DNA from 4 places in the Cronobacter sp. 153480017-3 genome. Region 2 is predicted to be linked to each of the others. Evidence: predicted binding sites of a transcription regulator. Region 2 holds the regulator's gene; each other region holds the start of a gene.
What was found. Region 2 encodes CRP, which controls carbon source genes, mostly activating them, when cyclic AMP is high. Its sites were predicted from a motif close to ATGTGANNNNNNTCACAT; they were not measured.
Positions count from the first base shown of each region.

Region 1: the regulator CRP is predicted to act here: its motif matches at 4,503-4,520, upstream of ACUW6V_RS04905 (GntP family permease).
Region 3: the regulator CRP is predicted to act here: its motif matches at 2,550-2,567, upstream of ACUW6V_RS09485 (2-hydroxycarboxylate transporter family protein).
Region 4: the regulator CRP is predicted to act here: its motif matches at 2,636-2,653, upstream of ACUW6V_RS05850 (ABC-F family ATPase).

Region 1 covers NZ_JBSEYN010000002.1:90,401-98,308, forward strand. The annotation lists gene ahpF (alkyl hydroperoxide reductase subunit F) at 1-234, shown strand, start outside; gene uspG (universal stress protein UspG) at 456-884, opposite strand; gene ACUW6V_RS04895 (zinc-dependent alcohol dehydrogenase) at 1,127-2,368, shown strand; gene rnk (nucleoside diphosphate kinase regulator) at 2,436-2,846, opposite strand; gene ACUW6V_RS04905 (GntP family permease) at 2,998-4,374, opposite strand; gene ACUW6V_RS04910 (ABC transporter substrate-binding protein) at 4,773-6,038, shown strand; gene ACUW6V_RS04915 (carbohydrate ABC transporter permease) at 6,256-7,209, shown strand; gene ACUW6V_RS04920 (carbohydrate ABC transporter permease) at 7,209-7,908, shown strand, end outside.
Region 2 covers NZ_JBSEYN010000004.1:44,667-52,574, forward strand. The annotation lists gene ACUW6V_RS11005 (NUDIX hydrolase) at 1-517, shown strand, start outside; gene ACUW6V_RS11010 (hydrolase) at 590-1,606, shown strand; gene ACUW6V_RS11015 (YheU family protein) at 1,607-1,825, shown strand; gene ACUW6V_RS11020 (phosphoribulokinase) at 1,874-2,743, shown strand; gene ACUW6V_RS11025 (OsmC family protein) at 2,788-3,195, opposite strand; gene crp (cAMP-activated global transcriptional regulator CRP) at 3,506-4,138, shown strand; gene ACUW6V_RS11035 (YccS/YhfK family putative transporter) at 4,201-6,285, shown strand; gene argD (bifunctional acetylornithine/succinyldiaminopimelate transaminase) at 6,286-7,506, opposite strand; gene ACUW6V_RS11045 (aminodeoxychorismate synthase component II) at 7,593-7,908, opposite strand, start outside.
Region 3 covers NZ_JBSEYN010000003.1:345,288-353,195, forward strand. The annotation lists gene citC ([citrate (pro-3S)-lyase] ligase) at 1-227, opposite strand, end outside; gene ACUW6V_RS09480 (fumarylacetoacetate hydrolase family protein) at 245-1,108, opposite strand; gene ACUW6V_RS09485 (2-hydroxycarboxylate transporter family protein) at 1,127-2,491, opposite strand; gene ACUW6V_RS09490 (ATP-binding protein) at 2,829-4,463, shown strand; gene ACUW6V_RS09495 (response regulator) at 4,453-5,151, shown strand; gene ACUW6V_RS09500 (ornithine decarboxylase) at 5,467-7,605, opposite strand.
Region 4 covers NZ_JBSEYN010000002.1:282,444-290,351, reverse strand. The annotation lists gene ACUW6V_RS05855 (two-partner secretion domain-containing protein) at 1-941, shown strand, start outside; gene ACUW6V_RS05850 (ABC-F family ATPase) at 1,023-2,615, opposite strand; gene ldtB (L,D-transpeptidase) at 2,835-3,755, shown strand; gene ACUW6V_RS05840 (efflux transporter outer membrane subunit) at 3,828-5,369, opposite strand; gene ACUW6V_RS05835 (DHA2 family efflux MFS transporter permease subunit) at 5,371-6,942, opposite strand; gene ACUW6V_RS05830 (HlyD family secretion protein) at 6,939-7,908, opposite strand, start outside.

The DNA.
Region 1 (7,908 bases), on a different contig from region 2:
ATTTTCGTTCAGATCGGTCTGCTGCCGAACACGACCTGGCTTGAAGGCGCTGTTGAGCGTAACCGTATGGGCGAGATTATCATCGACGCCAAATGCGAGACCAGCGTGAAAGGCGTATTCGCCGCGGGCGACTGCACCACTGTGCCGTACAAACAGATCATTATCGCCACCGGCGAAGGCGCGAAAGCCTCACTGAGCGCGTTTGATTATCTGATTCGTACCAAAACCGCATAAGAAGAAAGTAAGATACCTGCGTAAAAGCCGCCCTCAGGGGCGGCTTTTTTATTGGCGGAGTGGGTGGATGATCTGTTGTAACTGGCGGGTGCGCGTTGCTTACCCGCCCTACGTTTAACGTCACAGACAGGTACGGCGGGTAAGCAACGCGCACCCGCCGCCCCGGCATTCAGTAGTTGTAGGGCGGGTAAGCGCAGCGCACCCGCCAATACTCCCGAAACTTAACGCACCACAAACACCGGCACATGCGCGTGGCGTACCACGCTTGATGCGTTCGAGCCCAGCAGGTGCGTGGTGATCGACGGATCGCGCGAACCAATCACCACCACGTCGGCGTGTAACTCTTTGGCCATCGCGTTAACTTCATCACGCACGCTGCCAAAACGGACGTGACTGCGCAGGCGCGATTCCGGCAGGGTGAAATGCTGCTTCAGGGTTTGCAGACGCTGGTTCGCCTCGGCCTCTAAATGTTCTTCGAAACGGCGGATATCGGCGGCGAAGCGGTGCAGGCTCAGGTTGGCAGATCCTGGCAACACATGCAGCAGATGAATAATTCCCTCCTCCTGCGCCAGAAACTCCGCGTGGCGGATCGCCTTGTCGCTCAGCTCCATTTCAAACACATCTACAGGCATCAGAATGGTGTTGTACATCGTCACTCCTCCTTTAGCGGTTATCAACGCACTTATTAAACCCTGTTTTTGTCATGGATACTTTTATACATCCGACAAATTTGTGTTTTTTTACGCAGCCGCTTTCGCCAGGAAAACTCTCAAAGCCGCCACACTGGCGGCGGATCCCGCGGCTCGCGGCCCATCCCGACTACCCTTGGTGTAGTCCAGATAGACTTTCGCACTGGAACCTGTCTCTTTTTACCGTCTGCCAGGAGGTCGTAATGAAGGCGTTAACCTACCACGGGCCGCATAACGTTAAGGTCGAAAATGTTCCGGATCCGATTATCGAGGCGCAGGACGATATTATTCTGCGCGTCACCGCGACCGCGATTTGCGGCTCCGATTTACACCTCTATCGCGGCAAAATTCCGCAGGTTCATCACGGCGATATTTTCGGCCATGAGTTTATGGGGGAAGTGGTGGAAACCGGCAGCGCGGTGAAGGATATCCGTAAAGGCGACCGCGTGGTGATCCCGTTCGTTATCGCCTGCGGCGACTGCTTTTTCTGCAAACTTCAGCAATATTCCGCCTGCGAAAACACCAATAAAGGCACCGGCGCGGCGCTGAATAAAAAGCAGATCCCGGCCCCCGCGGCGCTGTTTGGCTACAGCCATCTCTATGGCGGCATTCCTGGCGGCCAGGCGGAGTATGTGCGCGTGCCGAAGGGCAATGTCGGGCCGTTTAAAGTGCCGCCGGTGCTTTCTGACGATAAAGCGCTGTTCCTCTCCGATATCCTGCCGACGGCGTGGCAGGCGGTGAAAAACGGCCAGGTACAGAAAGGCTCTCAGGTAGCGATTTACGGCGCAGGCCCGGTGGGGCTGCTCAGCGCCGCCTGCGCACGACTGCTCGGCGCAGAACAGATCTTTATGGTCGACCACAACGATTATCGTCTCGCGTTTGCGAAAGAGCGTTATGGGGTTATCCCGATCAACTTTGATGAAAACGACGATCCGGCGGCGTTTATTATCGAAAACACGCCGGGCAACCGCGGCGTGGATGCTGTTATCGATGCGGTCGGTTTTGAGGCCAAAGGCAGCCTGACGGAAACCGTGCTGTCTAATCTTAAAATCGAAGGCAGCAGCGGCAAAGCGCTGCGCCAGTGCATCGCGGCGGTGCGTCGCGGTGGCGTGGTGAGCGTGCCGGGCGTCTATGCGGGCTTTATCCACGGCTTTCTCTTTGGCGATGCGTTCGATAAAGGCATCAGCTTTAAGATGGGCCAGACGCACGTGCATGCGTTCCTGCCGGAGCTGCTGCCGCTTATCGAGCAGGGTTTGCTGACGCCGGAAGAGATAGTCACGCACTATCTTCCGCTGGAAGATGCCGCGCGCGGCTACAAGATTTTCGAGAAGCGCGAAGAGGAGTGCCGCAAGGTGATTCTGGTGCCGGGTGCCGCGACGCCTGAAGCCGCGCGGGAGAAAGTCACCGCACTGATGAACGCGCCGTTACAGCCGTTGCAGCCGTAATTTTCAGCAAATAAAAACAGAAAGAGGATGCCCTGGCATCCTCTTATTTTTTGCTGCAGACGGGCGTTTAAAGGCGGTATTCGCCCGCCGCTTCCGGCTGGTAGAGCAACTCAAGCACTTCGATATGCGTTTCGCTGCCGTCCGGCAGCGGCCACCGAATAGCATCGCCCACGCGCAGACCAAGCAGCGCCGCGCCCACCGGTGCCATGACTGACAGCGCTTCCGGGCTGCTGCCCGCGTTTTGCGGATAGACCAGCAGGCGCTCGTAAGTTTCGCCGCTCGCCAGATCGCGGAATTTCACCCGGCTGTTCATTGTCACCACATCTTCCGGCATCGCCTGCGGGCTAACCATCCGGGCGCGATCCAGCTCATCGTTCAGCGCGTCAGCCACCGGCAGACGCGCGAACGCCGGCTGCTCCAGCAGGCTGTCGAGACGTTCAGCATCGAGTTCGTTGATGATAAGGGCAGGTCGGGACATTTCTTACTCCATGTCATTGAATCAGGCGGCGTTTCGCCGCTAACAAGCGTCCAAAGAAAAACCCTCACCGTCAAAACGATGAGGGTCCGCGTCAGGGGATGATACTCAGCCTTGCGCGCCGTTTGAAGTGAGCCAGCTCACGAAACGGGGCTTAAAGCAGAATGCTCCCCACGGCTGCCAGCAGGAAGGCGATGGTGCCCAGCAGGGTTTCCATCACGGTCCAGGTTTTCAGCGTGGTTTTCTCGTCCATTTCAAGGAAACGGCCCACCAGCCAGAAACCGGAGTCGTTGACGTGTGAGAGCACCGTCGCGCCGCCCGCGATGGCGATAACAATAAAGCAAAGGTCAAACTGGCTTAAGCCCGGCGTCGCCTGCACCATCGGCGCGACCAGCGCGGCGGTGGTCGTCAGCGCGACCGTCGCCGAGCCCTGCGCCACGCGCAGCGCGGTGGAGATAACAAACGCCGCGAGAATCACCGGCATGCCGGTGTCTGAGAGCACACCCGCCAGCGCGTCGCCGATGCCGCTGGCGCGCAGCACGCCGCCGAACATGCCGCCTGCGCCGGTCACCAGAATAATCCCGCAGATAGGGCCAAGCGCGCCGTCGCAAATTTTCTCCAGATGCTGGCGGCTGTGGTTGCGGCTGAACACCATCAGCGCGAAGAAGACGGTGATCAGCAGCGCGACCGGGGTTTTACCGAGCATACGCAGGAAGTTCGCCACGCTGTTATCGGCGCTGACCCAGCCCAGCACTTTGGCGGTATTGAGGCCGGTATCAAGGAAAATCAGCAGCAGCGGCAGCAGCAGGATGGTGATCACCATGCCGAATGACGGCGGGCGGTGCGTCGGATCGGCGTCCACTTCGCCAAGGAAAGAAGAGGGCAGCTTAATATCGAATTTTTTACCGGCGTACTGACCATACAGATAGCCGCCGAAATACCAGGTCGGGATCGCGATAATCAGCCCGACAATCACCAGCAGACCGATATTCGCCCCCAGCAGTTCGCTCGCGGCAACCGGGCCCGGATGCGGCGGCACCAGCGCATGCATGGCCGCAAACGCGCCCGCCGCCGGGAAGGCGTATTTCAGCGTCGAGCCGCCAAAGCGTTTCGCCACGCTGAAGATAATCGGCAGCATGACGACAAGACCCGCGTCAAAGAAGATAGGGAAGCCAAACAGCAGCGAGGCGACGCCGAGCGCGAAGGGCGCGCGGTGTTCACCGAATTTGTTAATCAGCGTATCAGCCAGCACTTTCGCGCCGCCGGACACTTCCAGCAGACGACCAATCATCGCGCCGATGCCCACCAGCAGCGCAACGCCCGCAAGCGTACTGCCAAAACCGGTCAGTAGCGTAGGCACGACTTTATCAAACGGCACTTTGGTCAACAGCGCCACCACGATACTGACCAGGGTAAGCGCAAGAAAAGCATGCACTTTAAAGCGCATGATAAGTACCAGCAGCAGTACGACGGCACCGGCAGCAATGCCAAGCAGCGTACCGGCGCTATAAGCGAAAGTGGTTTCTGTCATCGTTATTATCCTCAACATGGGTACAGTGAAACCGTAGCCTGGTCGGCGGTTTTCTCACTGATACCGGTAACATGATACCGATAACATGTAGCGCCTTGTAAACAGGGTCTGTCATATTTATTAACATTTTGAGATCACCGTCAAACTCCCGCGCGACGCGGGCTTCTCGCCTGCGGTTGCATATATCGCCTCGCGGATCTGTCAAATTTTCCGATGCGTTTTTTTCACAAAATCACCAGATTTGTTGGCGATATCCAGCTTTTTTGTTGTGAAGTCGCCGCAAAGTTGCCGCTATACCATAACGTTAACTAGCTTAGGATCGTGATGATTTGCCGTACATCGCGCTGTGGGCGGCGGCGCAACGCCTCCGCACCCTGTTCAGTGCATAAGAGGACATCATGAAAAAGCTCACCTTCACTTTTCTGACCGTCGCGCTGGCGGGCGCAAGCTCACTGGCGTTTGCCGATACTCTGCGCATGGAGTGCCCCGTGTCGCCCGGTGGCAAACAGTATTGCCAGTACATCAAAGAACGCTTCGAGAAGCAGACCGGCAATCAGTTGGAGTTTATCGAGTTCCCGGCGGCCTCCGATGAAAAGCTGGCGCTGCTGCAACAACTCTTCGCCGCTAAAGATGAAAAAGCGGTGGATGTGTTTCAGTCCGACACCATCTGGATAGGCCTGCTGGACAAGCAGACGCTCGATCTCACCGACGCGATGGGCGGCATGGAAAAAGACTTTTTCCCCGGCCCCTGGAAGAACAACACCGTCAACGGACGCCTGAAAGCGGTGCCGTCGTATATCGACACCGGCGTGCTGTTCTATCGCAAAGATTTACTGGAGAAATATAAAGAGCAGCCGCCAAAAACGTGGGACGAAATGACGCGCATCGCCACGAAAATTCAGGCCGAAGAGCGCAAGGCGGGGCATAAAAACTTCTGGGGGTACATCTTCCAGGGCAAATCTTATGAAGGGCTGACCTGTAACGCGCTGGAGTGGATCGACTCATACGGCGGCGGCACGTTTGTCGATGAAAAAGGGAACGTGACCATTAATAACCCGAAAGCGGCGCAGGCGCTGGATATGGCGCGCGGCTGGATGGGCAAGATTACGCCGAAGGGCGTGCTGGGCTACAAAGAGGAAGAGTCGCGCACCGTATTCCAGAACGGCGACGCGCTGTTTATGCGCAACTGGCCTTATGTCTGGCAGCTGTCACAGGCCGATGACAGCCCGCTCAAAGGCAAAGTGGGCGTGATACAGCTTCCCGCCGGGCCGGAAGGGCGTCAGGCGACGACGCTCGGCGGCTGGCAGTGGTCGATAAACGCTAACACCAAAAACCCGGAGGCCGCCATCGCGCTGCTGAAAATCTTAAGCGATGACGATTCGCAAATCACACGCCTGAAAATGCTCGGCCACGCGCCGACCCGCGTTGCGCTCTATGAGAACAAAGATGTGCTGGCCGTTGCGCCGGAGCTGACGCAGTTCCGCGATATTTTCGCCCAGGCGGTGCCACGCCCGGCGACGGTGACCAAAGCGCAGTATCCGCGCGTGTCGAATGCCATTTTCAACGTGACGTTTAGCGTGCTGAACGGCAAAGAGGATGGCAAGAAAGCAACGGAAGATTTGCAAAAGCGTTTGACCCGCGCGAAGGGGGCCGGCTGGCGGTAAGCGCTGGATGACGTTGTGGCTGGCGGGTGCCTCCTGGCAATAACAAACCTGGCCCCTATGGCGGGTGCGCTCCGCTTACCCGCCCTACGAACTCGAAACAGGTTTTTGTAGGGCGGGTAAGCGGAGCGCACCCGCCGTGCGGCGTTAACCCCGAGACTCGCTCGTCGGGGGGAAGGGCAACATCATCGTGTCCGTCAACATACTCAACGGAGCGCCTATGAAATCCGATAGCCTTACGTCGCCGCCGTCTCCCCGGCGGCATAACGCCTCCTGGCATCAGCGCCGTCGGCGCGTGGCGTGGGGGCTGGTATTACCCTCGCTGCTCCTGCTGGCGCTGGCAGCGGGCTGGCCGCTGGTTCGCACCATCTGGTTTAGCTTCACCAACGCCATGCTCGACGCGCCCCAGGATTACCAGATGGTGGGTATCGCGAACTACTTTGCGCGCAAGGATGGTGTGAGCATCGGCGTGCTGAGCGACCCGCTCTGGTGGCAGGCGGTCGGCAACACGCTCTGGTTCACGTTCACCTCGGTGGCGCTGGAGCTGCTGCTCGGCATGCTGCTGGCGCTGCTGATGAACGAGAAATTCCGCGGGCAGGGGCTGGTGCGCACCGCCATTCTCATCCCGTGGGCGATCCCGACGATCGTCAGCGCCAAAATGTGGGGCTGGATGTTCCATGACCAATACGGCGTGGTGAACGATCTGCTCGGCAAAATCGGCCTGCCGTCGCATCTCGCGTGGATTGCCGAGCCGTCGCTTTCCATGTGGGCGGTGGTGATCGCCGACGTCTGGAAAACCACGCCGTTTATGGCGCTGATGCTGCTGGCGGCGCTACAGCTGATTCCGGCAGATCTTTACGAGGCCGCGAAAGTGGACGGTGCCAGCCCCTGGCAGCGCTTTAAGCGCATCACGCTGCCGCTGATTATGCCCGCGCTGGTGGTGGCGCTGATTTTCCGTGTGATGGATTCGATGCGTATCTTCGATCTCATCTATGTGCTGACCTCCAACAGCGAAGCGACGATGTCGATTTCCGGCTACGCCCGCGAACAGATCGTCTCTTATCAGGACATGGGCATGGGCTCCGCGGCCTCGGTGCTGGTCTTTATGATGGTGGCGGGCATCGCGGCCTGCTTTATCCGCGTCGCGCGCTTAAACGACAAGGAGAAAAGCTGATGAAAACCACGCGCTGGCAACGCAGGATGGGGCATAAAGCGGTGATTTATATCGGCGCGCTGATGGCCTGTCTGTTCTGCGTTTTTCCTTTCTATTACGCCATTATCAGCTCGCTGCGCGCGGGCCAGGAGCTGTTTACGCCCGCCTATTTCCCGGACAGCTGGCACTGGGATAACTATGTGGTGGCGCTGGTAGATAACGGCATCGCCCGCAGTTTGCTGAACTCCGTGCTGGTGGCGGTGGTGACAGTGGGGCTGTGTCTGCTGGTGTCGGTGACGGCCGCCTTTGCGCTGGCGCGCGTGCCGTTTCGCGGGCGTCGCGTACTGCTTTTTACCATTCTCTGCGTCTCGATGTTTCCTCAGGTGGCGGTGCTGACGGGCATGTTTGAACTGGTACGCTTTCTCGGGCTTTACGATTCGCTCGGTGCGCTGGTTATCTCCTACACCACGTTTTCGCTGCCGTTCACCGTCTGGGTGCTGACGACGTTTATGAAGTCGATTCCGGTGGAGCTGGAAGAGGCGGCGATCGTTGATGGCGCGAAAACGGGCACCATTATTCGCCGCGTCTTTGCGCCGGTGCTGGCACCTGCGCTGGTGACCACCGGACTGCTGGCGTTTATCGGGGCCTGGAATGAATTCATGTTCGCGCTGACGTTTATTATTTCCGGCGACAAACGCACCGTGCCGGTCGCCATCAGCA
Region 2 (7,908 bases):
GACGGCGCTGCGTAAGCTCACCGAGAAAACCGGCGTGCGCCCGTCATGGCTTGAGCAACTGGAGACGTTTTCCGGCCCGGAGCGTGACCCGCGCGGCTGGAGCCTCACCACCGCCTGGTTTGCGCTTATCGCCTGGGTCGACTGTCAGCCGCATATCGCCTCCGTCAGCGATGCGCAGTGGGTGCCGGTGGCGGAGCTTGACGCTATCGAGCTGGCGTTCGATCACCAGACGATTATCGAGGCCGCCCTGCGCCGCCTGCGCCAGAAAACAATGTATTCGCTCCTGCCGGTCTACTGTCTGCCGGAGTGTTTTACACTGAGCCAGCTTCAGGAGGCGACGGAGATTATTCTCGGCCAGCCCATCCAGCGTAAAAGCCTGATCCGGCGCTTTGAGGCGTCCGGCATGTTTGAAGAGACCGGCGAGAGCGTCGCCACCGGCGCGCGTAAGGCCAGGCTCTGGCGACGTAAGCCGGATGCTGATATTCACCTGTTCTCGCGCAATTTACTGGCCGAGTGATCCGCACCAAAGCATCAACAAAATGAATCACAACCGGTATAGTAATTAGCGAACTAATAAAAGACATCAGCTATGGCCGACATTACTCCCGCAGAACTTCCTGCACTGAACACCGATTCCTCACACTTTCAGCCAATGCCGGGAGTCAGCAATCCACACCTGCAAACCATGCTGCCGCGCGTGCTGCGCCGCCGTTTGCAGTTTGAGCCGCACTGGCAGCGTCTGGATCTGCCGGACGGCGATTTTGTCGACCTGGCGTTTAGCGAAAACCCTGACCAGGCGCGTCATAAACCGCGTCTGGTGGTGTTTCACGGTCTGGAAGGCAGCCTGCACAGCCCTTACGCCCACGGCCTTATCCATGCGGCGAAAGCGCGCGGCTGGCTCGGCATGGTGATGCACTTTCGCGGCTGTAGCGGCGTGCCAAACAAACTGGGGCGCATCTATCATTCGGGCGAAACCGAAGACGGCACCTTTTTCCTGCGCTGGCTGGATGAGCGCTACGGCACCGTGCCGACAGCGGCGGTGGGCTATTCGCTCGGCGGCAATATGCTCGGCTGCCTGATGGCGGAGATTGACGCCAGCTTCCCGCTGACGGCAGGCGTGATTGTGTCCGCGCCGTTTATGCTCGAACACTGCTGCAACCATATGGAAAAAGGCTTTTCACGCTTTTATCAGTTCTATCTGCTGAACCTGCTGAAAGCCAACGCCACCCGCAAGCTGAAGGCCTGGCCCGGCACGCTGCCGATTGAACTCGCCCAGCTTAAGCGCCTGCGCCGCATCCGCGATTTCGATGATTTGATCACGTCGAAAATTCACGGCTTTAGCGATGCCGTCGATTACTATCGCCAGTGCAGCGCGATGCCGCGCCTCGCCAGCATCACCCGTCCGACGCTGATTATCCACGCCAAAGACGACCCGTTTATGGATCATCACGTGATCCCCGACACCACCACGCTGCCTGCTAATATTGAATATCAACTGACAGAGCATGGCGGTCACGTGGGCTTTGTCGGCGGCACGCTGCGTCAGCCCAAAATGTGGCTGGAACAGCGCATTCCTGACTGGTTAACGTCTTATCTGGACCGATAAATGATCATTCCCTGGCAAGAGATCGCGCCCGACACCCTGGAGCGCCTGATTGAAGCCTTCGTCTTGCGCGAAGGCACCGATTATGGTGAACATGAACGCTCGCTTGAGCAAAAGGTCGCCGACGTGCGGCGTCAGTTGCAAAGTGGCGAAGCCGTTCTGGTGTGGTCTGAGCTGCACGAAACGGTCAATATCATGCCGCGTTCGCAGTTTCGCGGTTAACGTTGCCAGGCGGAGCCTTGCCCCGCCGCTTCAGGGAGTTGTCTCGCTATGTCTGCCAAACATCCGGTTATCGCCGTCACAGGCTCCAGCGGCGCGGGAACCACCACCACCAGCCTCGCGTTTCGTAAAATTTTCGCCCAGCTGAATCTCCGTGCCGCCGAAGTGGAAGGCGACAGCTTTCACCGCTACACGCGCCCGGAAATGGACATGGCTATTCGCAAAGCGCGCGATCTTGGCCGCCATATCAGTTACTTCGGCCCGGAGGCGAACGATTTCGGCCTGCTGGAGCAAACCTTTGTGGAGTACGGGCTGACCGGCAAAGGACAGTCGCGTAAATATCTGCACACCTATGACGAAGCGGTGCCGTGGAATCAGGTGCCCGGCACGTTTACGCCGTGGCAGCCGCTGCCGGAGCCGACGGACGTGCTGTTTTACGAAGGGCTGCACGGTGGCGTGGTGACGCCGCAGCATGACGTGGCGAAGCATGTCGATCTGCTGGTGGGCGTGGTGCCTATCGTCAACCTGGAGTGGATACAGAAGCTCATCCGCGATACCAGCGAGCGCGGCCACTCGCGCGAGGCGGTGATGGATTCCGTGGTGCGCTCGATGGAAGATTACATTAACTACATCACGCCGCAGTTCTCACGCACCCATATTAACTTCCAGCGCGTGCCGACGGTGGACACCTCCAATCCGTTCGCCGCGAAAGGCATTCCGTCGCTTGATGAAAGCTTCGTGGTCATTCACTTCCGCAATCTGGATAACATCGATTATCCGTGGCTTTTGGCGATGCTGCAGGGCTCGTTTATCTCACATATCAATACGCTGGTGGTGCCGGGCGGGAAGATGGGGCTCGCGATGGAGCTTATTATGCTGCCGCTGGTGCAGCGGCTGATGGAAGGAAAACAGATAGCGTGACGGCGATGCCCGGTGGCGCTGCGCCTGCCGGGCCGTCCGTCATCTCATGACGCTTCAATCACTTCATACGAATGGGTGATATTGACCCCTTTGCCGAGCATCAGCGCCACTGAGCAATACTTCTCTGCCGACAGATCCACCGCGCGCGACACTGCCGCGTCTTTCAGGGCTTTGCCCGTCACCACAAAATGCAGATTGATATGCGTAAACAGACGCGGCGCTTCTTCGCGACGCTCTGACGTCAGCTTCACTTCGCAGTCGGTCACGTCGTGACGACCTTTTTGCAGAATAGAGACAACATCAATCGCGCTGCAGCCACCTGCGGCCATCAAAACCATTTCCATCGGGCTCGGCGCTTTGTCGCCAGAGTTGCCGTCCATCAGGATCTGATGCCCGGAGGCGGACTCGCCCAGGAAGGTTAACCCTTCCACCCATTTCACTCGTGCATGCATGTTAATCACTCCAGGCTATTCATTTTTCTGACAGATTACGCGCGCGCGACGTCAGAGGCAATGGAAGGGCGACCTGCGTCAAGCTGAAACGAGACAACAGGAGACACCTGAGAAAAGCTATGCTAAAACAGTCTGGATGCAGCGGCGATACATTGATGTTACGCATGTATGCAGAGGAGAAGATAATTTATCGGCTGCGACGTCCACGGACAGCCAACTTCCCAGGACTCGGGAAGATGATGAATGCAAAGCCAGACAGGGGTTACGCGCCCTGTCTTTGGAGCCAGTTTAAAACAGAGGATAACCGCGCATGGTGCTTGGCAAACCGCAAACAGACCCGACTCTTGAATGGTTCTTGTCACATTGCCACATTCATAAGTATCCATCTAAGAGCACGCTGATTCACCAGGGTGAAAAAGCGGAGACGCTGTATTACATCGTTAAAGGCTCAGTGGCAGTGCTGATCAAAGATGAAGAGGGCAAGGAGATGATCCTCTCGTACCTGAATCAGGGTGACTTCATCGGCGAACTGGGTTTGTTCGAGGAAGGTCAGGAACGCAGCGCCTGGGTTCGCGCTAAAACTGCCTGTGAAGTGGCTGAAATCTCCTACAAAAAATTCCGTCAGCTGATCCAGGTTAACCCGGATATTCTGATGCGTCTCTCCTCGCAGATGGCTCGCCGCCTGCAAGTTACCTCTGAGAAAGTGGGCAACCTCGCCTTCCTCGACGTGACTGGCCGCATCGCGCAGACCCTGCTGAATCTGGCGAAACAGCCGGACGCGATGACCCATCCGGACGGGATGCAGATCAAAATCACGCGTCAGGAAATCGGCCAGATCGTCGGCTGCTCCCGCGAAACCGTTGGCCGCATTCTGAAAATGCTCGAAGATCAAAACTTGATATCCGCCCACGGCAAAACCATCGTGGTTTACGGAACCCGCTAAAAAAGCAAAAAACGGCGTGTCGCTTCGGTAACACGCCGTTTTTGTATCTATACTTCTCCCCTATGTGGCGTCGTCTTATCTATCACCCTGAAATTAATTACGCTTTACGGCAAACGCTCATCTTAAGCCTGCCGGTGGCGGTCGGGTTGATGCTGGGCCATCTTCAACAAGGGTTGCTGTTCTCGCTCGTTCCCGCCTGCTGCAACATTGCCGGTCTCGATACCCCGCACAAACGCTTTTTTAAACGCTTGATCATCGGCGCATCGCTGTTTGCGCTGAGCAGTCTGGCGGTGCAGCTGTTGCTGCTGCAGTCTGTGCCGCTGCCGCTCATTCTGCTGATGCTGGCGCTGCTGCTTGGCGTGACGGCGGAAATCAGCCCGCTGCATGCGCGTCTGTTGCCCGCCTCGCTCATCGCGGCCATCTTTACGTTAAGCCTCGCCGGCAATATGCCCATCTGGCAGCCTATGCTGCTCTATGTGCTCGGCACGCTCTGGTATGGCGCGTTTAACGGTTTCTGGTTCTGGCTGTGGCGCGAGCAGCCGCTGCGTGAATCGTTAAGCCTGATTTATAAAAGCCTCGCCGACTACTGCGAAGCCAAATACAGCCTGCTGACGCGCCACACCGAGCCGGAACAGGCGCTGCCGCCGCTGCTGGTGCATCAGCAAAAAGTGGTGGATCAAATAAGCCAGTGCTATCAGCAGTTGCAGATGCTTTCCGCCACTAAGCAGAACGGTTACAAGCGCCTGCTGCGCACGTTTCAGGTGGCGCTGGATCTCCAGGAGCACATCTCGGTGTCGCTGCATCAGCCCGGCGAAGTGCAAAAACTGGTGGAGCGCAGCCACGCCGAAGCGGTGTTGCGCTGGACGGCGCAGACCGTCGCCACGCGGCTGCGCACGCTCTCTGACGACATTCTCTACCACCGCTATTCGCACCGCTTCTCGATGGATAAGCAGGTCGAGGCGCTGGCGAAAATCGCCCGCCAGCACCCGGATAACCCGGTTGGCCAGTTCTGCGAATACCATTTCAGCCGCATCGCACGCGTGCTGCGCACCCAGCGCCCGCTCTACGCCCGTGACCTGATGGACAGCGGTAAGCGCCGCCTGCCGCTGCTGCGGGCGCTGAAAAGCTATTTGTCGCTGAAATCCGCCGCGCTGCGCACCGCCGCGCGTCTGGGCGTGATGCTGGCGGCGGCGGGGTTGTTAGGGAGCGCCTTCCAGTTGCCGAAGCCGTACTGGATCCTGATGACGGTGCTGTTCGTCACCCAAAACGGCTATGGCGCGACGCGCGTGCGTATCCTGCACCGGGCGGGCGGCACGCTGGCGGGGCTGATTATCGCGGGCATCACGCTGCACCTGAAAGTGCCGCAGGGCTATACCCTGCTCGGCATGCTGCTAGTGACGTTAATCAGTTATCTGATAATCCGGCGACACTACGGCTGGGCGATGATTGGCTTTACCGTCACGGCGGTCTATTCGCTGCAAATCCTGACGCTCAACGGCGAGCAGTACATCGTGGCGCGCCTGATAGACACCCTGTCCGGCTGTCTTATCGCGTTCGGCGGCATGGTCTGGCTCTGGCCCCAGTGGCAAAGCGGCCTGCTGCGCCAGAACGCGCATGACGCGCTGGAGGCAGACCAGGAGGCGCTGCGCCTGATCCTGAGCGGCGACCCGCAACCCGGCCCGCTCGCCTGGCAGCGTATGCAGGTCAACCAGGCGCATAACGCGCTCTATAACTCGCTCAATCAGGCTATGCAGGAGCCCGGCTTTAACAGCCGTTATCTGGAGGATATGCGCCTGTGGGTGACGCACAGCCAGTTTATTGTCGAGCACATCAACGCGATAACGACGATGGCGCGCGAGCAAACCGCGCTGCCGCCAGAAACCGCAGCGCGCTACTTACAGGCGTGTGAGATTGCGCTACAGCGCTGCCAGCAGCGGCTTGAGCATGACGCGCCGGGCGATACGCAAAACGAGGCGGTACTGGAGGGCGAAGACGTCTTACCGGAAGGGGCACCGGGCGTGATGGAACATCATCTGCTGCGCATTCTCGATCACCTGCGCACCATGCATACCATCTCTTCCGTGGCGTGGCGTCAGCGCCCGCATCACGGGATCTGGCTCAGACGACGCCTGAGCCAGTCACCATGATTAGCCGTTGACCACGCGCGCGACGGCGCGCGCAAAGCGGGCCATGCCTTCGTCGATATCCGCGCGCTCCACCAGCAACGACGGCGCAAGACGCAGCACGTCCGGCCCGGCGTTCAGCACCATCACCCCTTCCGCCGCCGCGGCGTAGAGGAGATCGCGCGCGCGTCCGTGGAAGGCGGGCGTCAGCTCGGCACCGATCAGCAGGCCCATACCGCGAATATCGCTGAATAAGCCGTACTGCTCGCCAATCTGCGCCAGATGCTGTACGAACTGCTCGCGTTTATGCGCTACGCCGCCCAGCACCTCCGGAGTGTTGATGATATCAAACGCTTCGCCCGCCACCGCGCAGGCGAGCGGATTACCGCCGTAAGTGGAGCCGTGCGAGCCGACGTGAAACGCCGAGGCGATATCATGAGTGGTGAGCATCGCGCTAACCGGGAAGCCGCCGCCGAGCGCTTTGGCGCTGGTCAGGATGTCGGGCGTTACGCCGTAATGCATATAAGCAAACAGCTTGCCGCTGCGGCCCATGCCGCACTGCACTTCATCGAACACCAGCAGCACCTGATGCGCATCACACAGCTCGCGCAGGCCGTGCAGGAAGGCCGGCGTCGCGGCGGTCACACCGCCCTCGCCCTGCACCGGCTCGACCACGACCGCGCAGGTGTGGTCGTCCATCACCGCTTTGACCGCATCAAGATCGTTAAACGGCACATGAATGATATCAGCCGGTTTCGGGCCGAAACCGTCGGAGTATTTCGCCTGGCCGCCCACGGAGACGGTAAACAGCGAACGTCCGTGAAAGGCGTTATAAAACGCGATGATTTTGGTTTTGTATGGGCTGTGGCGGGTGATGGCGTAGTGGCGGGCGAGCTTGAACGCGGTTTCGTTGGCTTCGGTGCCGGAATTCATAAACACCACGCGCTCGGCGAAGGTGGCGTCCACCAGCTTCTGGCCCAGGCGCAGCGCAGGCTCGTTGGTAAAGACGTTGCTGGTATGCCAGAGCGTTTCGCCCTGCGCTTTCAGCGCCTCTACCAGCCGCGGGTGGCAGTGCCCGAGCGCCGTTACCGCGATACCGCCCGCGAAATCGACATACTCTTTGCCCTGCTGATCCCACACGCGGCTGCCCTTGCCTTTCACCGGGATAAATTCAGCCGGTGCATAAATCGGCAGGATCACGTCATCAAAGGTGGCGCGCGTAATTGCTGTTTTTTCAGTTGCCATTTCATGCCCATCCAGTAAATGTGCCATCGCACATGAAAAGATAAGCACAAAATATGAATAAAAAATCACTAAAAGGCAATAAAAATTCAGCGCAAAAGGAAGTTCGCCAGTAGCTGATGGCCCTGCTCGCTGAGAATGCTTTCCGGGTGGAACTGCACGCCTTCCAGCGCAAGGTGGCGGTGACGAATACCCATGATCTCGCCCGCGTCCGTCCAGGCGGTTATCTCAAACTCCGCAGGCAGCGTGGCGCGGTCGATAATCAGCGAGTGATAGCGAGTCACGGTCAGCGGGTTGTTGAGCCCCGCAAACACGCCGCTGTTGGTGTGCGAAATTACCGAGGTCTTGCCGTGCATAACCTTTTCGGCTCGCACCACGGCCGCGCCGAAGGCCTGTCCGATGGCC
Region 3 (7,908 bases), on a different contig from region 2:
CGGGCGCTGAGGTTTTCGCCGCGCCAGCGCTCATCCACCGCCACGCCTTTAATCACGTTGCCTGCAAGCCCCGCGCAGCCTGCGATCTCACCCTGCGCGATTGCGATGACGACATGCGTGACGTCTTCATCCATGCCTAACTGATGGCTGGCGAGAAACGCCGCGACGCGGCCTTTCTCCTGCGGCTGGCGGGCAAGCGCCACGGTGATGAGTTCCAGATTGCTCATACGTCCGTCCGGTCTCTTTAGAGGGCGGGCGCCGGTTGCGCGACGGGCGCTTCGGCGATCACATTGCACAGATGGCCGATCCGCTCGATCTCCACCTCGATTTTGTCGCCCGGCTTCATAAACAGCGGCGGCGTGCGTTTTTTGCCAACGCCGCCCGGCGATCCGGTGATGATCACATCGCCCGCGCTTAAGCGGGTGAAGGTGCTGATGTACTCAATAAGCTCCGCTACGCCGTGGATCATGCTGCGGGTGTTGTCGTCCTGCACCATGCGGCCGTTAAGCCAGGTGCGGATGGCGAGCTGGTGCGGATCGGGGATCTCATCGGCGGTCGTCATCCACGGGCCGAACGCGCCGGTCTGCCGCCAGTTTTTGCCCGCCGTAAACCAGGTGTGCTGCCAGTCGCGCGCCGAGCCGTCCATGTAGCAGCTGTAGCCCGCCACGTGCGAGAGCGCCGCCTCGCGGGCGATGTTCTCGCCGCCGCGCCCGATAATCACCGCAAGCTCCCCTTCGTAATCAAACTCGCTGGAGTGGCGCGGTTTGAGGACCGGTGCGTTATGGCCGGTCTGCGAATCGGGGAAGCGGACAAACAGCGTCGGCGCCGGGTTGTGCTGGTCGAACTCTTTGCGTTTCTCGGCGTAATTCATGCCCACACAGAGGATCTTCTCCGGCTGCTCGATAACCGGCAAAAACGTCACGTCGCTGATTGCGAAATCGGCGGGTGCCTGCGCATGGCAGCGCGCCTGTTCCAGCGCGTCCCGCGCCAGCAGCGTTTTGAGATCCGCGTAGTGCGCCCCGAGACGGGCGCCGAGATCCACCACGCCGTTATCCGTGACAATACCGTAACTACGGCGGCCCTGATGGAGATAACTCGCAAGTTTCATAACAACGTATCCTGACGATTAAACAAGGAAATTGCCCAGTATCAGCAGTGCGAGCGAGACGTTAATCGCGCCGCCAATGCGGGTGGCAATCTGAGCGAAAGGCATTAAGGTCATGCGGTTGCCCGCGGTGAGAATGGCGACGTCGCCGGTGCCGCCCTGCCCGCTCTGGCAGCAGGAGACGATGGCCACATCAATCGGGTGCATACCGATTTTCTTGCCGACGAAAAAGCCCGTCGCCACCAGCGCCGACACGGTGCTGACAATCACCAGCAGGTTGTTGAGCGTAAAGGCGTGCATCAGCTCTTCCCACGGGGTGATCGCCACGCCGACTGCGAAAAGAATCGGGTAGGTCACGGAGGTCTGGAAGAATTTATAGACCACCTGCGAGCCTTCCAGCAGGCGAGGAGAAACGCCGTGCACCAGCTTGATAAAGACCGCGATAAACAGCATGCCAACCGGTGCGGGCAGGCCAATCAGCTTATGGCCGAGCATACCAAGCATATAGAGCAGCACCGCCAACAGCGCGCCGGAAGCAATGGTGGTGACATCAGCCTTGCCGCTGAACGCGGTGTTCAGCGTCTGGGCCTGCGGTTTATCGCCGCGATCCGGCATCAGCTCGCCTTCGCCGGTCAGGTGCGGATAGCGTTTGCCAAGCTGGTTAAGGCAACCGGCGATAATAATCGCGGTGAGGCTGCCGAGCATCACGATAGGCAGCACCCGGCCCAGCGCCACGCCCTGGTCCATATGCAGCAGCGTCGCATAGCCGATAGAAAGCGGGATCGCCCCTTCGCCCACGCCGCCCGCCATGATAGGCAGGATCAGGAAGAAGAAGATCTGGAACGGCTCCATACCCAGCGCGATGCCGACGCCCATCCCCACCAGCATGCCGACGATTTCGCCGCACAACATCGGGAAGAAAATGCGCAGAAAGCCCTGAATCAGCGTGGTGCGGTTCATGCTCATGATGCTGCCGACGATAATGCAGCAGATGTAGAGATAGAGAATGTTGGTGGATTTATAGAATTTGGTGGTGGATTCCACGACCACATCCGGCAGCCAGCCGTAATAGACCAGCGCGGAAGGGATGAAAGTGGCGCAAATCGCCGCCGCGCCCATTTTGCCAACCACCGGCAGGCGCTTGCCGAACTCGCCGCAGGCGAAACCGAAGAAGGCAAGCGTCGCGACCATCACCACAATATCGCTCGGCAGTTTGCCGCCGAGGCAGTCAATGGCGATAAGCGCGCCGGAGAGCAGAAACAGCGGCAATGGAATAATCCCGATTTTCCAGGTATCCATGATATGCCACCATTTTTCTTTCAGGGATATTTGCTTCGCAGCAGACGGGTTGTGGGGTACGACGTAAGAATCATCGGTTGTGCTCATTTAATTAAGCTCCGTAGTTATATTTCCCGTTAAGCGTAAAAGAGGTTACCCTTACAATTTGTGAGGAAGGCCGAATCAGCGCCGGTAATTTAATGGCACCTATGGTGTTTATGGTTTTAATTAACGCGATGTGATCAGCGCTCAATTTACGGGCGTGGTTTTTATGGCGTTTATTCAATAAGCACCGTTTTTGGCGTAAAAACGTAACGCGGGTAAACAGTTACCGCCGCGCACCGCGCCCTGTGCAGGGGATCACAAGTTTCAGGCACAGGCCCGGTAAGCGCCTGAAAAAATGGTACAGTTCTCTATTGTTTGTATTCCGGCGCGCCAGTGAACGATGAAATTTTCCTTTCGCATAAAGTTATTTATTCATCTCATCATATTCTTCTCCGTATTGTTTACGGCGCTCGGTGTTTATTATTATCTCGATGTCAGCCGCCAGCTTTATCAGGAGATGAGCAGTCGCGCGAGAATACAGGCGGAAGAGATTTCGCTCATTCCGTCATTACGTGAAGCGGTCAGACAACGTAATATTCCGGCGATTAACACCTTTATGACAGACATGGCGCGCCACAGCGACGCCAGTTTTATGGTTATTGGCGATGAGAAAGGTCTGCACCTGTTTCATTCCGTTTTTCATGACCGCATCGGCACTCCGCTTATCGGTGGCGATAATCAGGATGTGTTAGAAGGAAAAACCATTACCAGCATTCGCCGGGGCGGGCTTGGCGTCTCTCTGCGCAGCAAAGCGCCGATTTTTGACGACCAGGGCCATGTCATCGGTATTGTCTCGGTCGGCTATCTGACCAGCTATCTCGACACCATTACGCTTGGCAAGGTGGTCAATATCCTGATTGGCGCGGTGTTATTGCTGCTGGCGCTGTTTATCTTTTCGTGGTTTTTCACCCGCAGTATTAAAAAACAGATGTTTTTTCTGGAGCCGCGGGAAATCGGGCTTCTCGTGCGCCAGCAAAAGGCGCTGATGGAATCCATCTACGAAGGCGTTATCGCCATCGACGAGCATTCGCGCATCGCGGTGATCAACCGCGCCGCCAAACGGCTGCTGGGGCTGAACGTGTCTTCGCGCTCGCTGCGCGGCCAGCCGCTGGAGGCGGTGATTAACCCGGTCTCGTTTTTTTCCCCGCAGGTGATGCTGGAGAACGACACGCATGATGAGATTTGCGTATTTAACCATCTGACGGTGATCGCAAGCCGGGTGCGCATTCTGCTGGAAGGCGAGCTTCAGGGCTGGGTGATTACCTTTCGCGATCGCAAGGATATCGACAGCCTGAGCGTGCAGCTAAGCCAGGTGAAGCGCTACGCGGATAACCTGCGCATTCTGCGTCACGAGCAGTTAAACCGCATGTCGACGCTCGCCGGGCTGCTGCATCTGGGCCACTACGACCAGGCGCTGAGCTATATTCAGGCCCAGACCGAGCACACCCAGGAGCTGCTCGATTTTATCTCCCGGCGGTTTCACTCCCCCACATTATGCGGGCTGCTTATCGGCAAATGCGCCAGAGCGCGCGAGAAAGGCGTGACGCTGACGTTCGATCCGGCCTGCGAGATGGCGCGCGCGTTCCGCGGGCTTGGCGAGCCGGAGCTGATTTCGGTTATTGGCAATCTGCTGGATAACGCCATCGAAGCCACCCAGCGCGCCGAAGGGCCGCACGATCCGGTCGAGGTGTTGATCCGCCTGAACGAGCGGGAGCTGATCATCGAAGTGGCGGATCGCGGTGTCGGGATCGCGCCCGCGCTTCGCGACAGGATCTTCGAGCCGGGTTTTACCACCAAACGCCGCGGCGATCATGGTATCGGCCTGCATCTTATCGCCAGCTATGTGAAGCTCGCAGGCGGCACGCTGGAAGTGTCCGCCAATACGCCGCGCGGCACGATTTTCTCACTTTTTATTCCTGACGCGCCCGACGTTCGTCCGGCCCAACCGCAGGGAGAACCTGACTATGCCACCTGAGATGACCGACGTACTGATTGTGGAAGATGAAAACCAGCTGGCGGCGCTGCATGCCGAAATGGTAAAGCAGCACCCGCATTTGCGGCTGGTGGGCATGGCGGCGACGCTCGCCGACGCCGAGCGGCAGATCCGCGAGAAGCGCCCGCATCTGGTGCTGCTGGACAATTATCTGCCGGACGGCAAAGGGATTACGCTGACGGAGAGCCTGACGCTGAAGAACAGCGCCTGCTCAGTGATTTTTATTACCGCCGCGAGCGATATGGACACCTGTAGCCAGGCGATCCGCAACGGCGCGTTCGATTATCTGTTAAAGCCGGTGTCGTGGAAGCGCCTCAGCTATTCGCTGGAACGCTTTGTGCAGTTTCGCGAGCAGCAGCGGGTGTGGAAAATTGTCGATCAACAGCACGTGGATTCGTTGTATCAGTTGCAGGCGCGCAGCTTCCGGCCAGACTCCGGCGCAAAGGGGATTGAGGAGAATACGCTGACGCTGGTGCAGCGGCTGTTTGTGGAGAGCCGCGAGCAGATTTTTTCAGTCGATGATGTGGTGAGCGCGACAGGTTTAAGCAAAACCACCACGCGGCGGTATCTGGAGCACTGCGTGGAGAGTGGGTTTCTGACGGTGGAGATGTTGTACGGCAAGATTGGCCATCCGCGGCGGTTGTACCGTCGGGCGGAAGGAGAAGCGTGATGTTACGGTGGATATGATTTTACGGCGGGTGCGCTACGCTTTCCCGCCCTACGGAAAACGATGCTCTGGCTGTACGGCGGGTGCGCGTTGCTTACCCGCCCTACGGAAAGTGATGCTCTGACTGTACGGCGGGTGCGCGTTGCTTACCCGCCCTACACGATAAAAATGATGGCATTCTCGTAGGGTGGGTAAGCGAAGCGCACCCACCATTCACGCCCCACCATCACCAACGACACATAAGGCGCTGAAATTATGTAGGGCGGGTAAGCGAAGCGCACCCGCCAGCGTCACATCCAACACCTGTCCGATAACGCCTTATTCGCGCAACATATACCCGTACAACCGCTTAATGCCATCCGGGTCGGTCTGGCTGTAAACGCCCTGCAACTCCGGCGAAAAGCCCGGTAACAGGTTCACGCCCTCTTCCAGCGCCAGGAAATAACGCAGCGCCGCGCCGCCCCACACTTCGCCTGGCACCACGCACAACACGCCCGGCGGATACGGCAACGCACCCTCCGCCGCCACGCGTCCTTCGGCCTCACTCAGACGCACCAGCTCCACGTTGCCGCGAATATACTCCACATTCGCCTGCTGCGGGTTCATCACCACCTGCGGCAGCTCGGCTTTACGGAACATTGCCCGCTGCAACGCCTTCACGTCGAAACTCACGTACAGATTATGCATCTCCTGACAGAGCTGGCGCAGCGTGTAGCCTTTATAACGCACCGGATATTTCTGGCAAATCGTCGGCAACACGTCGGCAAGCGGCGTATCGTCTTCAATATGCTGCTCAAAACGCGCCAGCATCGCGACCAGGTGCGCCATCTTCTGCGCGCTCTCGGCGGGGGTGAGCAAAAACAGGATCGAGTTAAGATCCGCTTTTTCCGGCACGATGCCGTTTTCACGCAGATAATTGGCGAGGATCGCCGCCGGGACGCCGAAATCGCTGTACTCGCCGGTTTCGGCATCGATACCCGGCGTGGTCAGCAGCAGCTTGCACGGATCGACAAAATATTGCTCGCGCGCGTAACCGGTGAAACCGTGCCACGCCGCGCCCGGCTCAAAGCTGAAAAAACGCCGCTCACGCGCAATCGCGTCCGTCGGATGATCCTGCCAGGGCCGCCCCGCCACCGTATCCGGGATAAACGGCTTGATCATGTGGCAGTTGGCGATAATCGCCTTGCGCGCCTCGATCCCAAGCGCCACGCACTCGGCCCACAGCCGCTTGCCGCTCTCGCCTTCGTGGATTTTGGCGTTCACATCCAGCGCGGCGAACAACGGGTAAAACGGGCTTGTCGAAGCGTGCAGCATAAAGGCGTTATTGAGCCGCTTGTGCGGGCAAAAACGCGCCTGTCCGCGGATATGGTTATCTTTCTTGTGGATTTGCGAGGTCTGCGAGAACCCGGCCTGCTGTTTGTGCACCGACTGCGTGACGAAAATCCCCGGATCGTTTTCATTGAGATCCAGCAGCAGCGGCGAGCAGTCGGCCATCATCGGGATGAACTGCTCGTAGCCGACCCATGCGGAATCAAACAGAATGTAGTCGCAGAGGTGGCCGATTTTATCCACCACCTGACGGGCGTTATAGATGGTGCCGTCGTAGGTACCGAGCTGGATCACCGCCAGGCGGAACGGACGCGCCTCCTGCGCGCGCGACGGCGCCACTTCGGCAATCAGCTCACGCAGATACGCCTCGTCGAAGCAGCGCTCGTCGATCCCGCCGATAAACCCAAACGGGTTACGCGCCGCTTCGAGATAGACCGGCGTCGCGCCCGCCTGAATCAGCGCCCCGTGGTGGTTCGATTTATGGTTGTTACGATCGAACAGCACCAGATCGCCCTGCGTCAGCAGCGCGTTGGTCACGACTTTATTCGCCGCCGAGGTGCCGTTCAGCACGAAATAGGTTTTATCGGCGTGAAAGACCTTCGCGGCAAATTTCTGCGCATGCTTGGCGGAGCCTTCGTGGATCAGCAAATCGCCCAGTTTGACGTCGGCGTTGCACATATCGGCGCGAAACACGTTTTCACCGAAAAAATCGTAAAACTGCCTGCCCGCCGGATGCTTTTTAAAGAACTCGCCGTGCTGGTGGCCGGGGCACGCGAAGGTGCTGTTCTGCATCTCCACATACTGCGTGAGCGTGTCGAAAAACGGCGGCAGCAGGTTCTCTTCATACGCGAGCGCCGCGGTTTCAAGCGCCAGAAACTCCTGTGAGGTTCCCGTGAGCATGCCGCTGACCGGCGCGTCGCAGCTTTCGCCGCTCTGCAGATAAACAAAAATCGGCAGATTAAACCCGGTGCGCTTAAGCAGCGCGAGAATACCGCTGCGCGTATCGGCCACAGAAAGCACCACGGCGGCTACGTCGGTGAAGTCGGTGCTATCGAGCCCCACCACGTCGCGGGAGGTTGAAAGCAGAGGAGCCACGGCGTGGCTGGCGGCAATTTTTAACGATTTCATAAGCACAAAAACCCTGAGTGTCGGTGTAAGCGCCTTCGGGCACGGCAACGGGACGGTATCCCGGCGAAACGATGTGGTCTGACTGATTACCAGCTCCGACCGCGAGACATCAGTAAAAGCAGAGCACGCCTGGTTTTACTGTTGTCCGGCAGTGAGCATACGGTGGCCTCACCGCATGGTGGGCATGGAGAAGTATGGCGGACAGACATGACGGGCGCGCGGCATTGTGCAATGTCGCGAAGAAATGACGGCTGGCAGCGAACGCGCGGTCATAACAATACACCCTGTCTGATGGAGAAAAGT
Region 4 (7,908 bases), on a different contig from region 2:
ATACGGTGTCTATTTCCGCAGGAAAACTCAATAACCAGGATCTGATTCAGGCGCAGCAGGCGCTGACGATTGTGAGCGATACGCTGGAAAACGAAAAAGACGGGCTTATCAGCAGTGGAACCGACACACGGCTTCAGACTCATGACATTCACAACCGCGGCAAAATCTATGCGCAAGGCGCGCTGGATGCCTATGCGTCCCATTCGCTGGATAACGAACAGGGCACTCTTGCGGCCATCGGGAATATGACGCTGGATACCAAAACATTATCCAATACCGCCGGTAGCATTTTTAGCGCCAGACAGCTGGATATTGTTGCCGACAAGATTGATAACAGCGCAGGTTTATTTACCGAGGGAGGGACTATCGCCGGTAACACTGTCACGGTCAGCAGCGGATATTTCAATAATGACAAAGGGACAGTGAAAGGTAATAAGATCTATCTGCAAGGCGATACGTTTGATGTCGGTAACGGTCATATTGCGGCAACCGGCGATATTACGGTTAACGCGGATGACGATTTCTATGTCAATAACCACGGCTCTGTGGAATCGAAAGCAGGAAATATTAACATCAATGCTGCCGACAATTTCTCAAACGACGGCACCATCAAAGCGACCGGGGCGATTAACCTTAATAGCAGCACATTCTCCAACAAAGGCAGCATCTCTACCGGCGATAAAATCGCAATTTATGCGGCAAAATCGTTTGAGAATGAAAACCACGGTTATATCAACGGTCGCAACGGACTGTCGATTGAGGCGGTGAATACGCTGGATAACGAAGGTTCGCTCTATTCCTACGACACGATCACGCTGCGCTCACATAAAGTCACGAACCATAGCGGTGCTAAAATCTCCAGCGACGATAATGAGATCTTTACCGATCGCTTTGTGAATCATGGCCGCATCGAAGGGTATTACGATCTGCACGATTATTAATCGACTATTGCAATTCTGAAACCTGACGAAAAAAACGGGTAGTCATCTGACTACCCGTTATTGTTTTAATGCGGCGAATCGTTATTCGATGCCTTTGCTGCGCAGATAATCTTCGTAACCGCCGGAGAAATCCACCACGCGTTCCGGGGTAATTTCAATCACGCGGGTCGCAAGAGAGCTGACGAATTCACGGTCGTGGGAGACGAAAATCAGCGTGCCCTGATACATTTCCAGCGCGGCGTTCAGCGATTCGATCGATTCCATATCCAGGTGGTTGGTCGGTTCATCCATCACCAGAATATTCGGCTTTTGCATCATCAGCTTGCCGAACAGCATACGGCCCTTTTCACCACCGGAGAGCACTTTGGCGGGCTTTTTGATTTCGTCCTGGCTGAACAGCAGACGTCCAAGAATGCTGCGTACCGCCTGTTCGTCATCACCTTCCTGCTTCCACTGGCTCATCCAGTCGAAAACGGTGAGATCATTGTCGAACTCATATTCGTGATCCTGCGCGTAGTAGCCAATCTGCGCGTTCTCGGACCATTTCACGGTGCCGTTATCCGGTTGCAGTTCGCCCACCAGCGTTTTCAGCATGGTGGATTTACCCACACCGTTGGCGCCGAGGATAGCCAGCTTCTCGCCCACTTCCAGCAACAGGCCGACGTTTTTAAACAGCGGGCCGTTATCGAAGCCTTTGGTCATGGCTTCCACTTCCAGCGCGTTGCGGAACAGTTTCTTGTCCTGCTCGAAGCGGATAAACGGGTTCTGACGGCTGGAGGCTTTCACCTCTTCCAGTTTGATTTTATCAATCTGGCGGGCACGGGACGTCGCCTGACGGGATTTCGAGGCGTTGGCGCTAAAGCGGCTCACAAACGACTGCAGGTCCGCAATCTGGGCTTTTTTCTTGGCGTTGTCCGCCAGCAGACGCTCGCGCGCCTGGGTCGCCGCGGTCATGTATTCGTCGTAGTTGCCCGGATAAACGCGCAGCTCGCCGTAATCGAGATCCGCCATGTGGGTGCAGACCATGTTCAGGAAGTGACGGTCGTGCGAAATGATAATCATGGTGCTGTCGCGATCGTTCAGCGTCTGCTCCAGCCAGCGAATGGTGTCGATGTCCAGGTTGTTCGTCGGTTCGTCGAGCAGCAGGATATCCGGGTTAGAGAACAGCGCCTGCGCCAGCAGCACACGCAGCTTCCAGCCAGGAGCGACTTCGCTCATCAGGCCGTAGTGCTGCTCCAGCGGAATACCGACGCCCAGCAACAGCTCACCGGCGCGGGATTCCGCGCTGTAGCCGTCCATTTCGCCATATTTCACTTCGAGATCGGCCACTTTATAGCCGTCCTCTTCGCTCATCTCCGGCAGACTGTAGATGCGATCGCGCTCCTGCTTCACTTCCCACAGTTCGCTGTGCCCCATGATTACGGTGTCCAGCACGGTATATTGTTCAAACGCGAACTGATCCTGACGCAGCTTACCGATGCGTTCGTTAGGGTCGAGCGAAACGTTGCCCGCGCTCGGCTGTAAATCGCCGCCGAGGATTTTCATGAAAGTGGACTTGCCGCTCCCGTTGGCGCCAATCAGACCGTAACGGTTGCCGCCGCCAAACTTGACGGAAATGTTTTCAAACAGCGGCTTACTGCCGAACTGCATGGTGACGTTGCTGGTAACTAACACGCGTAATTCCTGGGTAAGATGTGTGATAAACAACGCATTATGCCATAACTCCGAATTTATTTCCCCCGTCAATGGACTGACTACACTGACTCAGGAATGGGAAAAAAATGTGAATAAGCACACAACTCAATTCCCTGCTACGGAGAATGCACATATAATGCGCTCCCTGTATTGTTTCGTTCACTCTAACGGCCGGTCTGGCAACGATATTTGCATAACATGAAGATGAAATTACGCACGCTTTTAGTGGCAGCCTTCGCAGTCGTCGGGTTTTGTAAATCCGCCTCTGCGGTGACTTATCCTCTGCCGACCGACGGTAGCCGTCTGGTGGGTGAAAACCAGGTAGTGACGATCCCGGATGGCAATACGCTGCCGCTGGAGGATTTCGCCGCTCAGTATCAGATGGGGCTTTCCAACATGCTGGAAGCCAACCCGGGCGTTGACCCGTATCTGCCGAAAGGCGGCACCATTCTGAACATTCCTCAGCAGCTGATCCTGCCGGATACGCCGCATGAAGGGATTGTGATTAACAGCGCCGAAATGCGTCTGTATTACTACCCGAAAGGCACCAACACCGTTATCGTGCTGCCGATTGGTATCGGTCAGCTCGGTAAAGACACCCCGATCAACTGGGTGACCAAAGTGGAGCGCAAGCGCGCGAACCCGACCTGGACGCCAACCGCCAAGATGCATGCGGAATACGCGGCCGCGGGCGAACCGCTGCCGCCGGTGGTACCGGCTGGCCCGGATAACCCGATGGGCCTCTACGCGCTCTACATCGGTCGCCTGTACGCTATCCACGGTACCAATGCCAACTTCGGTATCGGCCTTCGCGTGAGCCACGGCTGCGTACGTCTGCGTAACGAAGACATTAAATTCCTGTTTGAGAACGTGCCGGTCGGCACCCGCGTACAGTTTGTCAACGAGCCGGTGAAAGCGACCACCGAGCCGGATGGCAGCCGTTACATCGAGGTGCATAACCCGCTTTCCACCAGCGAAGATCAGATCAACAACAACGAACTGGTGCCGATTACGCTGACCAAAGCGGTGACCACCGTCACCAGCCAGAGCGATGTCGATCAGAACGTCGTTGAACAGGCGGTACAGAACCGTTCCGGTATGCCGGTCCGTCTGAACTAATCTGCCGCAAGGCGATAAAAAAACCCCGCGCGCATCGCTGCCCGCGGGGTTTTTTATTGATGGTGAAAGCCCTTAGCCGCGCGGCGCGGGGCCAAACACGTCGTAGTCCGGCAGACGCACGTTCTGATAAGGCTCCCAGCCGCCGCCGAGCGCTTTGTAGAGCGCGACCAGATCGAGACTGCTTTGCACCCGCGCCTGCGCGCGCTGCTGCTCGGCCTGTGCCAGCTGGCGCTGGGCGTCGAGCACGTCGATAAACGTGGCGATGCCTTTACGGTAGCTGTCGCTCGCCAGATCGAACGAGGTTTGCAACGCCTCCAGGGTTTTCTCAAGCCCGGCCTCGCGCTGTTGATCGGTGCGGTAGCTCACCAGCGCGTTTTCCACATCGCTTAACGCCGTCAGCACCGTCTGGCGATACTGCAACGCCGCCGCGCCCTGCTCCGCGCGGGCAAGTTTCACGCTGGAGACCAGTCGCCCGCCCTGGAAGATGGGAATCGAAACCTGCGGGCCGAAGCTGTAAAAGTGGCTGCTCCAGTCGGTGAGGTAACTGGTTTCGCTGTTACGCATCCCGAACTGGCCCGAGAGCGACAGGCTCGGGAAGAGCTGCGCCACAGACACCCCGATTTGCGCGGTCGCGGCGTGGAGCCGTGCTTCGGCTTCACGCACGTCCGGGCGACGGCGCGCGAGCGTTGAGGGAATGCCCACCGGCACGATTTCCGGCAGCGGTGGTAACGGCTGCGCGGCCTGCAATTCTGCATCAAGCGCGCCCGGCGGTTTGCCAAGCAGCACCGCCAGCCCGTTCATCGCCTGACGCTCCTGCGCCTGATACTGCGGCAGTTGCGCCTGGAGCGAACCAAGCTGGGCGCGGGCGTTTTCCACATCCAGCTGCGGCGACAGCCCGCTTTGTTGGCGGCTTTCGGTCAGCTCCAGCGTCTGCTGCGCTGAGGCGATCTGCTGATTCATGGTGGCGAGAATGCTCTGCGCGCCGCGCAGTTGCAGCCAGGCGCGCGCCACTTCGGCTTCCAGCGAAACCAGCGCGTCGTTGCGCTGCTCAATCGCCGCCTTCTGCTGCGCGTCTGCGGCCTCTACCTGACGGCGCACTTTGCCCCACAGGTCAATTTCCCACTGCGCGTCAAAGCTACCCTGATAGAGGTTAATCGGCTGCGTCAGCGGCCCGAGCGCGGAACTGATTTGCGGATCGACCGCATCAAGCTGGCCATAGACGTCATGCGATTTCAGCTCGCCTTCCAGACCAAGCTGCTGGCGCGTGGCGCGCACGTTGCCGTTGACCGCCGGGAAAAACGCGCCGCCCGCCTGGTTTATCTGTTCACGGGCCCCGGCGATACGCAGCACCGTTTGCTGTAGCGATAAATTACCGGCGATGGCGCGCTCAATCAGGCTGTCGAGCTGCGGCGATTTAAACGTGCGCCACCAGCGCGGGTCCGGCGCGGTGCTGCGCGCCTTTGAGGCCACATCCGGCGCGTTCTGCCGGGCGGTTTCGCCGAAAGCGCCTGGCGTTACGGGCTCCGGCCGTTGGTAATCAGGGCCAACCGCGCAGCCTGCCAGCAGCAGCGCCAGCGCCGTCAGTGATAAGGGGAAGGTCACTCTCCCGGACATATTAATGTGCTCCTGCGGAGCCTTCGCTCTTGATGGGCGAAAGCAATAAACAAAACGGAATCAACAGGATCGCCACCACGCTCAGCATGGTGAACACGTCGACATACGCGAGAATGCGCGACTGGGCAATCATGGTTTTATAAAGCTGCCCGGTGGCGATGCCGGTCGGGTCGCCCAGTTGTGCGGTGAAATTGCGCACCGCCTCGGCGCCGCTGCGTATCGCCTGCTGGAACTGTTCGTCAAAAGGCGTCATGTGCGCGCTCAGATGGGCGCTCTGCACCTGCGAACGTTCGGTAATCGCGGCGGTGGAGAGCGAAATCCCTATCGAGCCTGCGACGTTTCGGAACATCGTAAACAGCGCCGCCGCGTCGGCGTTAAGCTTCTGTGGAATGGTGATAAACGCAATCGTGGTAAGCGGCACAAACAAAAAGCCTAGCCCGATCGACTGCGCGCTGCGCATCAGCATCAGCGTTTCGAAATCGACGTTCGGCACCAGATTGCGTGACCAGAAAAATGACACGCCAAGGCACAGGAAGCCGAACGCGATTATCCAGCGGGTCTGCACCAGCGGCATCAGCTTCAGCACAATCGGGATGGTAAAGACAATCAGCACCGCGCCGGGCGAGAGTATCAGCCCCGACCAGGTGGCGGTGTAGCCGAGATCCTGCTGCGCCAGCTGCGGAATAACCACCGAGCTGCCGTAGAGGATCAGCGCCATGCCCGCCATCAGCACGCTGGAAACGGCGAAGTTTTTATCCCGCACGCAGTGCAGATCCACCACCGGACGGCGGGTATAGATGAGCCAGTAAATCGCGCCGACAATCCCGATAAGCGTCAGCACCGCGAAGGTGCGGATAAAATCGGACGCGAACCAGTCTTCGTCTTCGCCGCGATCGAGCATCACCTGCAGGCAGCCGAGGCCCAGCGCAATCAGCCCGATGCCCGTCCAGTCGACGGGGATTTTCTCTTCAGACTTTTTCTCCCACGGCGGATCTTCCAGCAATTGATAGACCGCCAGCACGCAGACGATGCCGACCGGGATATTGATGAAAAAGACCCAGCGCCAGGAGTAGTTATCGGTTATCCAGCCGCCGAGCGTCGGGCCGAGAACAGGCGCGACGATAATCGCAATGGAAGAAAGCCCGAACGCCTTACCGCGATCTTCCGGCTTGAAGTAATCGAGCAGCACCGACTGCTGCGTCGGCTGGAGGCCGCCGCCGAAAAAGCCCTGCAAAATACGAAACAGAATAATTTGCCAGAGCTCAGTGGCGATGCCGCACAGAAACGAGCAGACGGTAAACATCACAATGCAAATCAGGAAAAACTGTTTGCGCCCGAACAGCCGGCTGAAAAACGCCGACAGCGGCAGCACGATGCCATTCGCCACCAGATACGAGGTCAGGACCCACGTCGATTCGGAATAGCTCGACGACAGCGACCCGGCGATATGCGGCAGCGCCACGTTAACGATAGTGGTGTCGAGAATTTCCATGAACACCGCGATCGTCACGACAATCGCGACGGACCAGGGGTTGCTGGCCGGACGCCAGCCGCTGTGGGCCTGCTCGCTCATTCCACCGTCACCTCAGGCTCGACGGACAGCCCCAGCGGCAGCGGCTGGTTCCAGTTCTCAAGTCCTTTGTCGATAACGATTTTCACCGGCACGCGCTGAACGATTTTCACAAAGTTGCCGGTGGCGTTTTCCGCCGGGAACGCCGAGAAGCGCGAGCCGCTGCCCTGCTGAATGCTCTCGACATGGCCCTCAAGTTCCAGGTCGGGGAACGCATCTACGGAGATCTCGACTTTATTACCCGGCCGCATCCGCTCAAGCTGCGACTCTTTAAAGTTCGCCACCACCCAGATATCCGGCGAGACAATCGAAAAGAGCGCGCTGCCTGCCTGCACCAGCGTACCATTCTGGACATTACGCTTCGTGACATAGCCGTCGAACGGCGCGCGCACTTCGGTATAAGAGAGATTCAGCTCGGCCGTTTGCAACTGCGCCCGGGCCTGTTCCACCTGGCTCTGGCGCGCTTCGACATTGGTTTCCTGCTGACGAATTTGCAGTTGCACCTGCTCGGCCACTTCCAGCTGCGCCTGCGCGTTAGCAAGGCCCGCTTCGGCGCTGCGCAGTTGGGCGTTGGCAGCGTCGATGTTTTGTTTCGAAGTGGCGCGCGGGTCAACACCGCGCTGGCGCTGATATTCGGCGCGGGCGTTGGCAAGCTCCGCCTGGGCGCGCAGCACCTGCGCTTTGGCCTGATCGCGCTGGGCCGGGTACTGCACTTTGGCGAGCGCCAGTTGCGCCTGCGCCTGATGGAGCTGCGACTCGGCAAGCGACAGCTGCGCCTGTGCCTGATCGCGCTGTGCGGTGGCGTCGCGCGGGTCGATGACCACCAGCAGATCGCCTTTTTTCACCCGCTGGTTATCTTTCACGCGCAGTTCCGTGACATACCCCGCCACTTTCGGCGCGACGGTCACGGCATCGCCTTCGATAAAGGCATCGTCGGTGGTTTCAAGGTTTCGGGTCATAAACCACCAG